Linked DNA regions of Exiguobacterium sibiricum 7-3. The protein of the gene in region 2 interacts with the protein of the main gene of each other region in a pairwise test. Links are inferred from orthologs where the notes say so. Each region holds a gene or a part of one and is shown on either strand. Other genes may lie near its edges. The genes, in order: ndk and P402_RS0112135.

The links.
Region 1: the proteins of P402_RS0112135 (region 2) and ndk interact in binary tests that used the Escherichia coli proteins (3 or more experiments, as listed by UniProt). The link is inferred for Exiguobacterium sibiricum 7-3 from one-to-one orthologs.

The regions. Positions count from the first base shown.
Region 1 is NZ_KK211190.1:1,257,523-1,260,235, reverse strand. The notes cover bases 1-2,705. They hold ndk (nucleoside-diphosphate kinase), read right to left. Parts: upstream 1,709-2,705; coding sequence 1,292-1,708; downstream 1-1,291. Other genes in these bases: P402_RS0107275 (polyprenyl synthetase family protein), read right to left, coding at 1,803-2,705; P402_RS0107285 (CheR family methyltransferase), read right to left, coding at 378-1,151; aroC (chorismate synthase), read right to left, coding at 1-355. Also shown: more of P402_RS0107275, read right to left, coding at 2,706-2,713. UniProt on the Escherichia coli protein: Major role in the synthesis of nucleoside triphosphates other than ATP. The ATP gamma phosphate is transferred to the NDP beta phosphate via a ping-pong mechanism, using a phosphorylated active-site intermediate.
Region 2 is NZ_KK211190.1:2,132,158-2,139,890, forward strand. The notes cover bases 1-2,778. They hold P402_RS0112135 (5-formyltetrahydrofolate cyclo-ligase), read right to left. Parts: upstream 1,775-2,778; coding sequence 1,226-1,774; downstream 1-1,225. Other genes in these bases: P402_RS0112125 (L-lactate dehydrogenase), read right to left, coding at 1-287; P402_RS0112130 (DUF92 domain-containing protein), read right to left, coding at 456-1,235; rpmG (50S ribosomal protein L33), read right to left, coding at 1,836-1,985; P402_RS0112145 (1,4-alpha-glucan branching protein domain-containing protein), read right to left, coding at 2,090-2,778. Also shown: more of P402_RS0112145, read right to left, coding at 2,779-4,273; P402_RS0112150 (DUF4912 domain-containing protein), read right to left, coding at 4,313-5,050; phosphate signaling complex protein PhoU, read right to left, coding at 5,159-5,821; phosphate ABC transporter ATP-binding protein PstB, read right to left, coding at 5,839-6,615; phosphate ABC transporter permease PstA, read right to left, coding at 6,716-7,624; phosphate ABC transporter permease subunit PstC, read right to left, coding at 7,626-7,733. UniProt on the Escherichia coli protein: Involved in the removal of 5-formyltetrahydrofolate.

The DNA.
Region 1 (2,713 bases), 870 kb from region 2 along the record:
ACTTCAATCCGCCGACTAAATCCGCATGTCCCGGTCGGGGACGGGTTAGCGTGCGCGGCCGTTCCAGCTCTTCTTGCAAAGGTTCTGCCTGCATGACTTGTGTCCAGTGTGTATGATCTTTATTTTCAATGAACAGGCTGATGGGTGCCCCCGTCGTATAGCCATGTCGAATTCCTCCACGGACATCTACCGCGTCCTGTTCGATCTGCATTCTCCGTCCACGACCATAGCCACCTTGACGGCGCGTCATCTCACGTTGTACTTTGTCAAAATCAATGATAAGACCAGAAGGGATTCCTTCGATGATAACCGATAATCCTTTACCGTGTGATTCACCTGCTGTCATATAACGCATGTTGCCTCATCCCCCTCTTACCTTAGATTTTTTCGTAAAAAAAGCTTTGCTTCATCTTCAGACCGAACCGTTCCGGTTGAAAAATCTGTTCTGTCCCACCCACAAACAAAATACCGCCCGGTTTTAAGGCTTCGACGAACGACCGGTAGACATGCGCCTTGGCTTCCTCTGTAAAATAAATCAAGACGTTCCGACAAATGATCAAATCAAATCCTGTATCATATCGGTCACCCAACAAATTATGTTTACTGAACCGGACGAGACGTCTGATTTCAGGAACGACTTCAAACTGTTGTTCTTGCTCGATGAAATAGCGTTTTTTTCGCGCTTCCTCCACTTCATTTAAAGCAGATGCCCCGTAACGGCCTTGTTTGGCCTTTTCCAGGACCAGGTCATCCAAGTCCGTTGCTTGAATCGTAAATTGTGCAGGATCCATCTTTTCGTTTAAGATCATCGCTAACGAATACGGTTCCTCCCCTGTCGAACAGGCGGCACTCCATGTCCGGATCCGTCCATGAGCACGGGCTTGCAAAACCGGCAAGATGTCCTGTTCGAGTTGTTGCCACCGAATCGGATTCCGGAAAAACTCACTGACGTTAATGGTCATGCGATCCAAAAATTCTTCATACAATGTCGCACTTTTTTCCATCGCCTGCATATAAGAAGCAAATGTACTGTATCCTTTTTTATCGCGTAGCGCTGTCAATCGCCGCTTCATCTGGGCTTCTTTATATTGTCCTAAATCAATTCCTGATTTTTTTAAGAAACGTTGGATGAAAAGCTCATAATCCTGCATAGTCCACCTCACAAATCCTCTCTCTTACGGGATTGCTTTCAAGGCACTCCCTGTCTTATTTTCTATCTTAGCATAAAGCTATTTCCTTTCCAAAAAACAAAAAAAGACGATCGAGCAGTTGCTCAATCGTCTTGCCGCCATCATACGTTTAATGGTTGTCCTTGAAACCAAAGACCGAGTTCACGCTCGGCACTTTCAACACTGTCTGAACCATGAATGACATTCTCACTCATCGTGTTCGCGAAATCACCCCGAATCGTTCCTGGAAGTGCTTCTGTCGGTTTCGTTTTACCGATCATCATCCGTGAAACTGTGACGACATCTTCGCCTTCAACACGAAGCGCGACGACTGGACCAGATGTCAAGAAAGTGACCAACTCTCCGAAAAATGGTTTTTCTGCGTGTTCCGCGTAATGAGCTTGTGCCAATTCTTCAGATGCTTGCATCATTTTCATTTCACGAATTACGAATCCCTTACGTTCGATACGAGCGATGATTTCCCCAATCAAACCTCGTTCAACGCCATCCGGTTTTACCATTAAAAATGTTTGCTCCATTACTAGTTCCCCCTATGAAATACAGATAAAAAAGCGCTTACATAGTAAGTTTACTGCGTAAATGGACAAGCGGCAAGAAATTTTTTACATTTTTTCAACCTTTACGTTTCCCAACATATCGGGCGACCTCTTCCAAAGAACGTTTTGCGGACGATTTCGGCAGATGATTCAAGCGGAGAATGGCCCGTCGAATATATAAATCGACCGTTTGTTGCGTTCGCTCCAAAGCATCTGATTGCTGCAACCGGTCTAGTAACGGAGCGACCTCTTCATGACTCGGCATCGAACGGATCTTTTGCAACTCTTGAAAGAAATCTTGATCTTCTGAAGCATAAAATACTGGCAGAGTTTTATGGCCATGCCGTAAATCTTCTGCAACAGGTTTTCCGAGTTCCGTCCGCTTGGCTGTAAAATCAAGCAAATCATCTGCAATTTGGAAAGCTAGACCAATGTCACGCCCAAATTGTCGTAATGCCTTTGTATCTTCCGGTGAACAGTTCGCGACGATCGCCCCAAGGTGACAGCTGGCTTCAATCAAGATCGCCGTTTTGCGTTCAATCCGCTTGATATACCGTTTGATGGATTGTTCCCAGTCGTACTGATCGTAAATCTGCTCGATTTCACCCTCACAAATTTCGCGCATCGTATGGACCATCACTTGAACGAGTTCCGGTTTCCCGACTTCACCAATCAATTTAACCGCTTCACCAAATAAAAAATTACCGGAATAAAGGGCAACTTCTTCATCAAAGTGTTGCATGACGGTTGGTTTTCCACGTCGCAATTCGGCATCATCAATCACATCATCATGAACAAGCGAGGCCATATGGACCAGTTCAAGACTGGCTGCGACACGCACGAGTTCATCGCGGTCTGCCCGACCAAATTTTGATGCCAACAGAACGAAGGCAGGCCGGATCCGTTTGCCGCCTGCTTGAAGCAATTGTTGTCCGGCCGCATCGATTGTCGGGTCGTTTGATGCGATATGACTGACTAAAAATTGAT
Region 2 (7,733 bases):
AGATCGAGTCGGGTTTCACCCGGTTTTTGTGGCGCGCCCGCCGTGATGACAATCACTTCCGCATCTTTACAGTCTGCGTAATCCCCTGCCCAGATACGCATCGGGGAAGAACTGAACGGTGTCCCGTGATTTAAATCCATCGCCTCTCCCTCTGCTTTGGCTTTATTGACGTCGATGATGACCAATTCTTCACACAATCCCGCTGTTGACATCTGATACGCAAAGCTTGAACCGACAGCCCCCGCACCAATTAACGCTACACGTGTCACTTTCGCATGTAATTCCATCCTTTATATCCACCCTTCTGATAGGTAATTTAAAAGTTTGTTAAATATCTCACAAATAGATTGTAACATCTTTCACAAAGTATGAGTGTTCATGAAACCGTTCACATCTTGTCTAATTTGTGTCAATAATATCCTAACATAAGGAAAAGTGACATCTTCCATTTCCACTTACCACATTCGATGCACAATAAAACCAATCATTCCGGCTAACATACTCGATAAAAAGTTCACTCCGTCATTCCCGAGCCATTTCCACCCTTTTACATAAAGGGTCGGTTGATTATGATGGCTACGTTTTTCCGTTTCTTTAAGACAAACGACACATCGAAATTTCCGCTGGATCGTCCCGCCGAACAATGTATCGAACAAACTCCCGAGGATGCCGCCTGTCGTCACTAACAGCCAAGTGTTCGTCGACAAATCGAACAATAAATCCCCCGCTGTCGCAATGAACAGCGCCCCGACGATCGTCGCTGATGTCCCGAGTATTGAAATTGCGCCGCTCGTTCCAGCCGGTACACGACGTCCCGTCAAGAGAAAGGGATCCTTTTTAGACAAGGGACCAATTTCAGAAGCCCATGTGTCGGCATTTGACGCAGCGAGCAAAATCAAAAATAAAATGAGGAAAGACGTTTGTTCTGTCCAAACGAATCCCACGGAAGCCACCGCTGCGACACCGCCGTTCGCAAGAACCTGCCAACCGTCACGCGGTCCGTCTTTTTCGACGATTTGATTCACCGACTGTTTTCTACGTTTCCCAAGTTTCGACAACAAACTGGAACTGCCAAAAAAGAGCAACAACATCAGAAGTCCGGAGTAACCGAAGCCGGAAAGAACAAGTGCCCCGACGACAACCGTCCAGATACTCCCGCTGATTGTCAGCAAACGCATCCGGTATCCGATGTAGCCGAGCAAAAAACAAAATAGAATACCGTAGATTACTGACATACAACGACCCCAGACTCGGTTACGATTCGCTGGACCGGTTGATCGAATGGTTCCACTTCGAAAGCAGGGACCAGCTGACGGTTAAAAGCAATCGCTACGGTATGCCCATGGTAATCAGCTAATACCCGATCATAAAAACCGCCTCCCCATCCTACACGGTAACCTTGACGTGTGAAAGCTCTTCCCGGAACAAGACAAAGATCAACTGAACTCAAAGATTGCTCTTTCGCCTGATCATCCGGTTCCCGAATACCCATCTTTGTTTCTATCAATGGACTGGTCGGTAAATATTCAAAAAATCGCATATCCTGTTGAATGACTTTCGGAATGACAACCTGTTTCCCAAGTTGCCAAGCTTTTAAAATAATCGGCTCTGTCGCACATTCGTTCCGAAATGAAAGTGTGATGGCAATGGATTGAGCATTTTTCCACTCCGGTAATGCAAACAGATGATCATAAATCTGTTGTTCTTTTTGTTCACGATGTTCTAACTGATTTAACTGATCGGTAATAAATTGCCGGATTTCCTGTTTTCCCATCTTGCGAAGCCCCCTTATTCAACAAAAAAGCCATCACACAAGGTGACGGCTTCCATCTCAATTATTTTACTTCACGGTGAAGTGTGTGCTTACGGAGACGTGGGTTGTATTTCTTCAACTCAAGACGCTCTGGGTTGTTACGCTTGTTCTTCTTAGTGATATAAGTACGGTCACCAGTTTCAGTGCAAGCCAAAGTAATTTTAACGCGCATGGGATTCCCTCCTATCTAGCTCTCGATGTATCAAGTGTTTTTGCTTTACATAAGGTTAAGCATACTCAAGTATCGTACCAAGAAAGGAAGTGAATTGCAACTGTTCATCCGTTCTTTTTCGGATTCGTTACATGCTGGTATGGATTTTCAAGGTCCACCTGGAATGCACGCAGTTCTTTTGCAACATGATAATCATGTTCAATCCCGTTTCTTGCTTCTTCTCGCTCGAGATAAATGACGTCCGAATGACGTAATGCTTCTCCTTCGAGTCGCTTAATCGCTACGACAAGTCCACCTGTTCCCGATGGAGAACGTTCACTTTCTAAGTCATACACATTGCTCACAAGTGGTAATCCGTTCATTTCAGCAAAGGATTGGGCCGCTGAAGCCGTCTCCATATTAAAATTATGAACAAGTCGGAACTCGACGATTTTGTTCAATGCCTGTGCTTGACGCAAGACTGCCAGATTTAAGCCGGCCAATTGATTATACGTCTGAACGAGCGGTAAACCATTGACCCCGACCTGATAGACATGAACGCCGTCTTGCTGCTGATAACCAGCCGTTCCTGATGTGATGACGTAAACATTTTCACCAGATGCAGCTAATCGTTTCGCATATTCCGCAACTGGACGGTTTGGATCATCGTATTGAGTCGTCACAAGTAAAATGGCTTCACTGTTCCACGATGCCTCACGTTGAACCGCTACATAGTAATCATGCGGAGTCAGGAAGACATCCGGTTCAATATCTGTATCAGCGAGGAACGGATATTCTGCATACCGCTCTTCTAGCCAATCAAGCGTCAGTTCTTGTGCATCGAGACGACGTTCCGTTTCTTCAAATCGTTTAATATGTTCACGGAACCGGTTCGCTGCATACTGTGCCGTCGTCTGTCCATCAAGAATAAACGGCCAGTCACTCGAGACGGCCAGCAGATATTCGCGAATCAACTGACGTTTGGCTTTCACCGTCAATTCATCCTGATGACGATTACGGGCAACGACGCCTGCCAATCGTTTTTCAAGCTGATGCAGGTGACGGATCATCCAATCGTTCCGTTCATTGATCCAGACATCGGCATAACCTTTGCGTCCCCATGTTCCCATCGAAACGTGAACGGTCTCGATGTCCTGGAAGTGACGTTCTAAAAACATCGCCGGAGAAATCGACTCGATTCCGTAATCTCCGAATCGTTCCATCGTTTTCCCGAGGAAGTCCGGACCTTCGAACCACCAATGTCCAAATAACTCAGCATCGAATGGTGCCGTGACGAGAAACGGCGGAAAATCTTGTCCGCTCTGCTCATCTAAATGGTTGGCCAGCGCTTCCGCAAAATCGGTTGCATGGACATCTGTCCGTTTCCAAGCCCAATCACGGACATAATATTCTTTTTGATCCGACTCGCCCGTCACCCGGTGAAGTTTTAAGCCTGTATCGTAACGAAGCCCTTCCGGATGCATGAATTCAGCAATTTGATCCCATTCGCGGTCATATGCAAGGTCGCGATAAAACTCACGGTAATCCGGATGACCCGGGTAACCGATGACTGAACTCCAAATCCGGCCCGAGATGATTTGATCACGCGGGAACAAGGCAACACCATGCGGCGAATAAACAGGTGCACCAATCCCGTGTTTTGGAGCAGGATCAGCATTCAGGATGGAATGTTCGTCAACGAACGTATACCGGATTCCTTCTTCGTACATGATTTTATCAAGTCCTGGCGTATAGGCACATTCCGGCATCCAAAGACCGGTCGGACGATAGCCGTAATGGCGTTCGAAACAGTTTAATCCTGTTTGGATTTCAGATCGTGCTGCTTGTTCCGACAACATGTGCGGACTGAACCCGTGGGTAGCGGTACACGTCATCAACTCAAGATACCCTTGTTCTTTATAATGACGGAAGGCACTGTTTAAGTTCCGTCCCCAGTGCTCAAATGTCACTTTTAAGTCGTGGTAACGTTCTTTATAAAAGAGCAAGGCATCACGTTCTTCGTTCACCAAATCGCGTTGTAACTCCTGTTCAATCAATCGTAACGTATCTTCCAGGTGCTCCACATAACGATCTTGGATGAGTGAGTCTGCTAACATCTCAATGACAGGTGGCGAGATACTGATTGTCCAACCAAGCGGACGCTCCAAACGGTCGATTTCCCACAATAGCGGAATATACGTTTCGGAGATGGCTTCGTACATCCATCTCTCTTCTAGACGATGGGCTTCCTGATGTCGGATATATGGTAAATGGGCATGTAAAACTAATGAAAAATAACCTTTGCGCATGTCTGTTCTTCCTCTCCTTCTGCTTTCTATCTGTTATCTTTAGCGAACCCGATCAAAATAGGAGTACGGACGTAATACCTCGACCCATTCGGGTTGCTCTAGTTCTCCGTATTGCCAATGAGCGACGACCTCTGCAAAACGTCCGTCGACGACAGGCTCGTCTCGTGGTGTCTCGATTGGTTTTGAACGGAGGACAGGAAGAAAATCTCCGTCGATTGTTTGAATACCCCATTCGATGATGTATGTAGTGTTCGGCATCAACGGACGGACAAACCATGTATTCGTCATTTCCGGCAATTCAAATTGATACGAACGATTCGCTTCACCTTTTTCATAATCGCGTAACGTCACATCAATGATCCGCATTTCTTTTCGGAATGAATCAAATGATGCGTGGTAGTGTGTCTCAAGCATCTTTCGAGACAATTCAGACAATTCCCAATAGACATAGACAGATGTCGGGGATTGGACGATCGCATGGATGATGTCGTCTTCATAATGAGTCGCCATTCCAAACGCATCTCGTTCCAATGAAGGAATTGCTGTCAACGCAGGTACGATTTCATTTTGTTTCGAAGCACTCACGGTTACGCCCGCCTTCTTCTTTTTAGGTTTAGTGACTGCAGTCGTTTCCGTTGAAACTGCTTTATTTTCCGTTAGTGACTTCCGGTATTTACTCCAGGCATATTTCACCTTACCTTCTGTCGATTCCACTTTTTCTGCAATTTGTTTAATGGTCAGCCCTTGTTCTTTTAATTTTATGATTTTCTCAAGCATTACCTATCACCTCTTTCTCTTTATTCACTTCTTTCTTATTCTACAAACTTGTTTCAAAATCCTTTACAAAAAAAAGTAGGCTGAGGATCTCCCTCTAGCCTACTGTACTTAGCTATTCAAATCATAGTGTTTTCCTTTTTCTAAATAAATCAAATGCTCACCGACATTCGTCAAATGGTCTCCCATCCGTTCGATATAACGGCAAATATTTGTGAATTGCATGATTTCATCAACGACAATCGGCTGTAAGGACATATGCCGCATATATTGGCGCAATGCTTTATACGTCGTGTCATCAATGATGTTATCGAGATCCGATAATGCCTTTGCTTTTTCAATATCGCCATCTCGATACGCGACAATCGCCGTTTCCGTCATATCGAGTAATGTTTCGAACGCTTCTTTTAACAACGAGATATCAATCACGTAAGGGAACGTTTCGACACGTAAAACGGCTTTCGAGATATTTCCCGCGTAATCGGCAATCCGCTCAAGGTCGGTTGCAATCTTGATTGCTGTGATCAAACGACGTAAGTCCGTAGCAACCGGCTGTTGTTTCGCAATCAGTAAAATCGCATCATCGTTGATTTCGAGTTCCAGTGCATCGAGTTCACTGTCGTTTTCGATGACTTTAAGCGCAATCTCACGGTCATACTTTTCGAGTGCTTCCGCTGTCGTCGCAATCTGTTGCATCGTCTTCCTTGCTAACAAAAATACTTTTTGATCGAGTACTGCCAGGTTTTCACCAAAAATCGTCCGATTTGCTGCCATTGAAAAGTTCCTCCTCGTTATCCGAATCGTCCTGAGATATAGTCTTCTGTCCGTTTGTCACTCGGATTTGAGAAAATTCGATCCGTTTGGTCAAATTCAACGACTTCACCGTTCAAGAAGAAAGCTGTTTTATCAGAGACACGTGCTGCTTGTTGCATGTTATGCGTTACGATGATGATTGAGTAATCTTTTTTTAATTCCTGTACCAATTCTTCAACTTTTAACGTCGAAATCGGGTCGAGGGCTGATGTCGGTTCGTCCATCAAGATGACGTCCGGCTCGATTGCCAGGCAACGGGCGATACAGAGACGTTGTTGTTGTCCACCTGATAGTCCATAAGCGTTTTCGTTCAGACGATCCTTGACCTCTTCCCAAATCGCTGCTCCACGTAAGCTTCGTTCAACGATTTCATCCAAGATTTTTTTGTTCTTAACCCCATGAACACGTGGTCCATAAGCGATATTGTCATAAATCGATTTTGGGAATGGGTTTGGTTGCTGAAAGACCATTCCAACCGATGTGCGTAATTCTTCGACTTCATAATCCTTATCGAAAATATTGCGACCATGGTATTCAATGACACCATTCGTCCGCACGATCGGAACGAGTTCGACCATTCGGTTCAATGTCTTGATGAATGTCGATTTCCCGCATCCTGACGGTCCGATGATGGCCGTCACTTCATTTTGTTTGATATCAAGATTTACATCTTTTAAGGCATGATCATCGCCGTACCATAGATTCAAATCATTTACACGGTATACACTTTGTCGCGCAGCTACTGGTTGATTCATTGTTTTTGCCCCTTCTTTGGCTGGTTTCGTCGTCAGCTTCGTATCCATCATCTGTGTTCCTCCTTAGTGATTCAGAACGTAATTCGTTATATCTAGTTGATTAGTATCGTTTTGAAAAACGGTTTCGAATCCAAATCGCAAGTGAGTTCATCGTTAAGAGGATGACCATCAGGACGATGATTCCGGCTGCCGCAAGACCTTGGAAGTCAGCTTGCGGACGGCTTGTCCAGTTGTAGATTTGAATCGGTAAGGCCGTAAACTCTGAGAAAATCCCTTCCGGCGCCCGTGCGATGAAGATGGCTGCTCCGACCATGATGAGCGGTGCTGTCTCTCCAATTGCCCGTGAAACGGCAAGGATGATTCCTGTGATGACCCCTGGAAGGGATGCGGGTAAGACAACTTTGAATGTCGTCTGCCATTTCGAAGCACCCAGTGCAAGCGATGCATGACGCATTGCTTGCGGCACCGCACGAATCGCTTCTTGCGATGACACGATGACAACCGGCAAACTCATCAGAGCAAGCGTTAAAGCTCCTGCAATCAATGTTGAGCCGAAGCCCATGTTACGGACAAAAAATGTGAGTCCGAGTAATCCGAAAACGATTGACGGAACACCCGCTAAGTTTGAGATATTGACTTCAATGAAAGACGTCATCCGACTTTTTTTAGCGTATTCCTCTAAATAAATCGCCGCTCCGACACCCAGGATGAAGATCATCGGAATAATCAAAAGCATCAGGAAGATTGATCCCATTAACGCTGGGTATACACCCGCATTTGCCGGTCGACGGGACGGTGAATTTTGCAGGAAATCGAGTGATAACCAGGCAGCTCCGTCACGAATGACACCAAAGAGAAGAATACCAAGCACAACTAAACCAAATAACAATCCAATCAGGAAAACGACTTTCGTGACATTATTGACGACAAGGCGTTGGCTGATTGATTTTTTCACAGCAACAGGATCAATAAACTTTTTTTGTACAGGTTGTTTTTCTGGTAAGGCCATCTTAATACTCCTCTCTGAAACGACGCGTGATCCAGTTCGCGAGTAAGTTCATCAAAAGAGTAAAGACGAACAACAACGTACCGACAGCGTAGATACTGTAATATTCAAT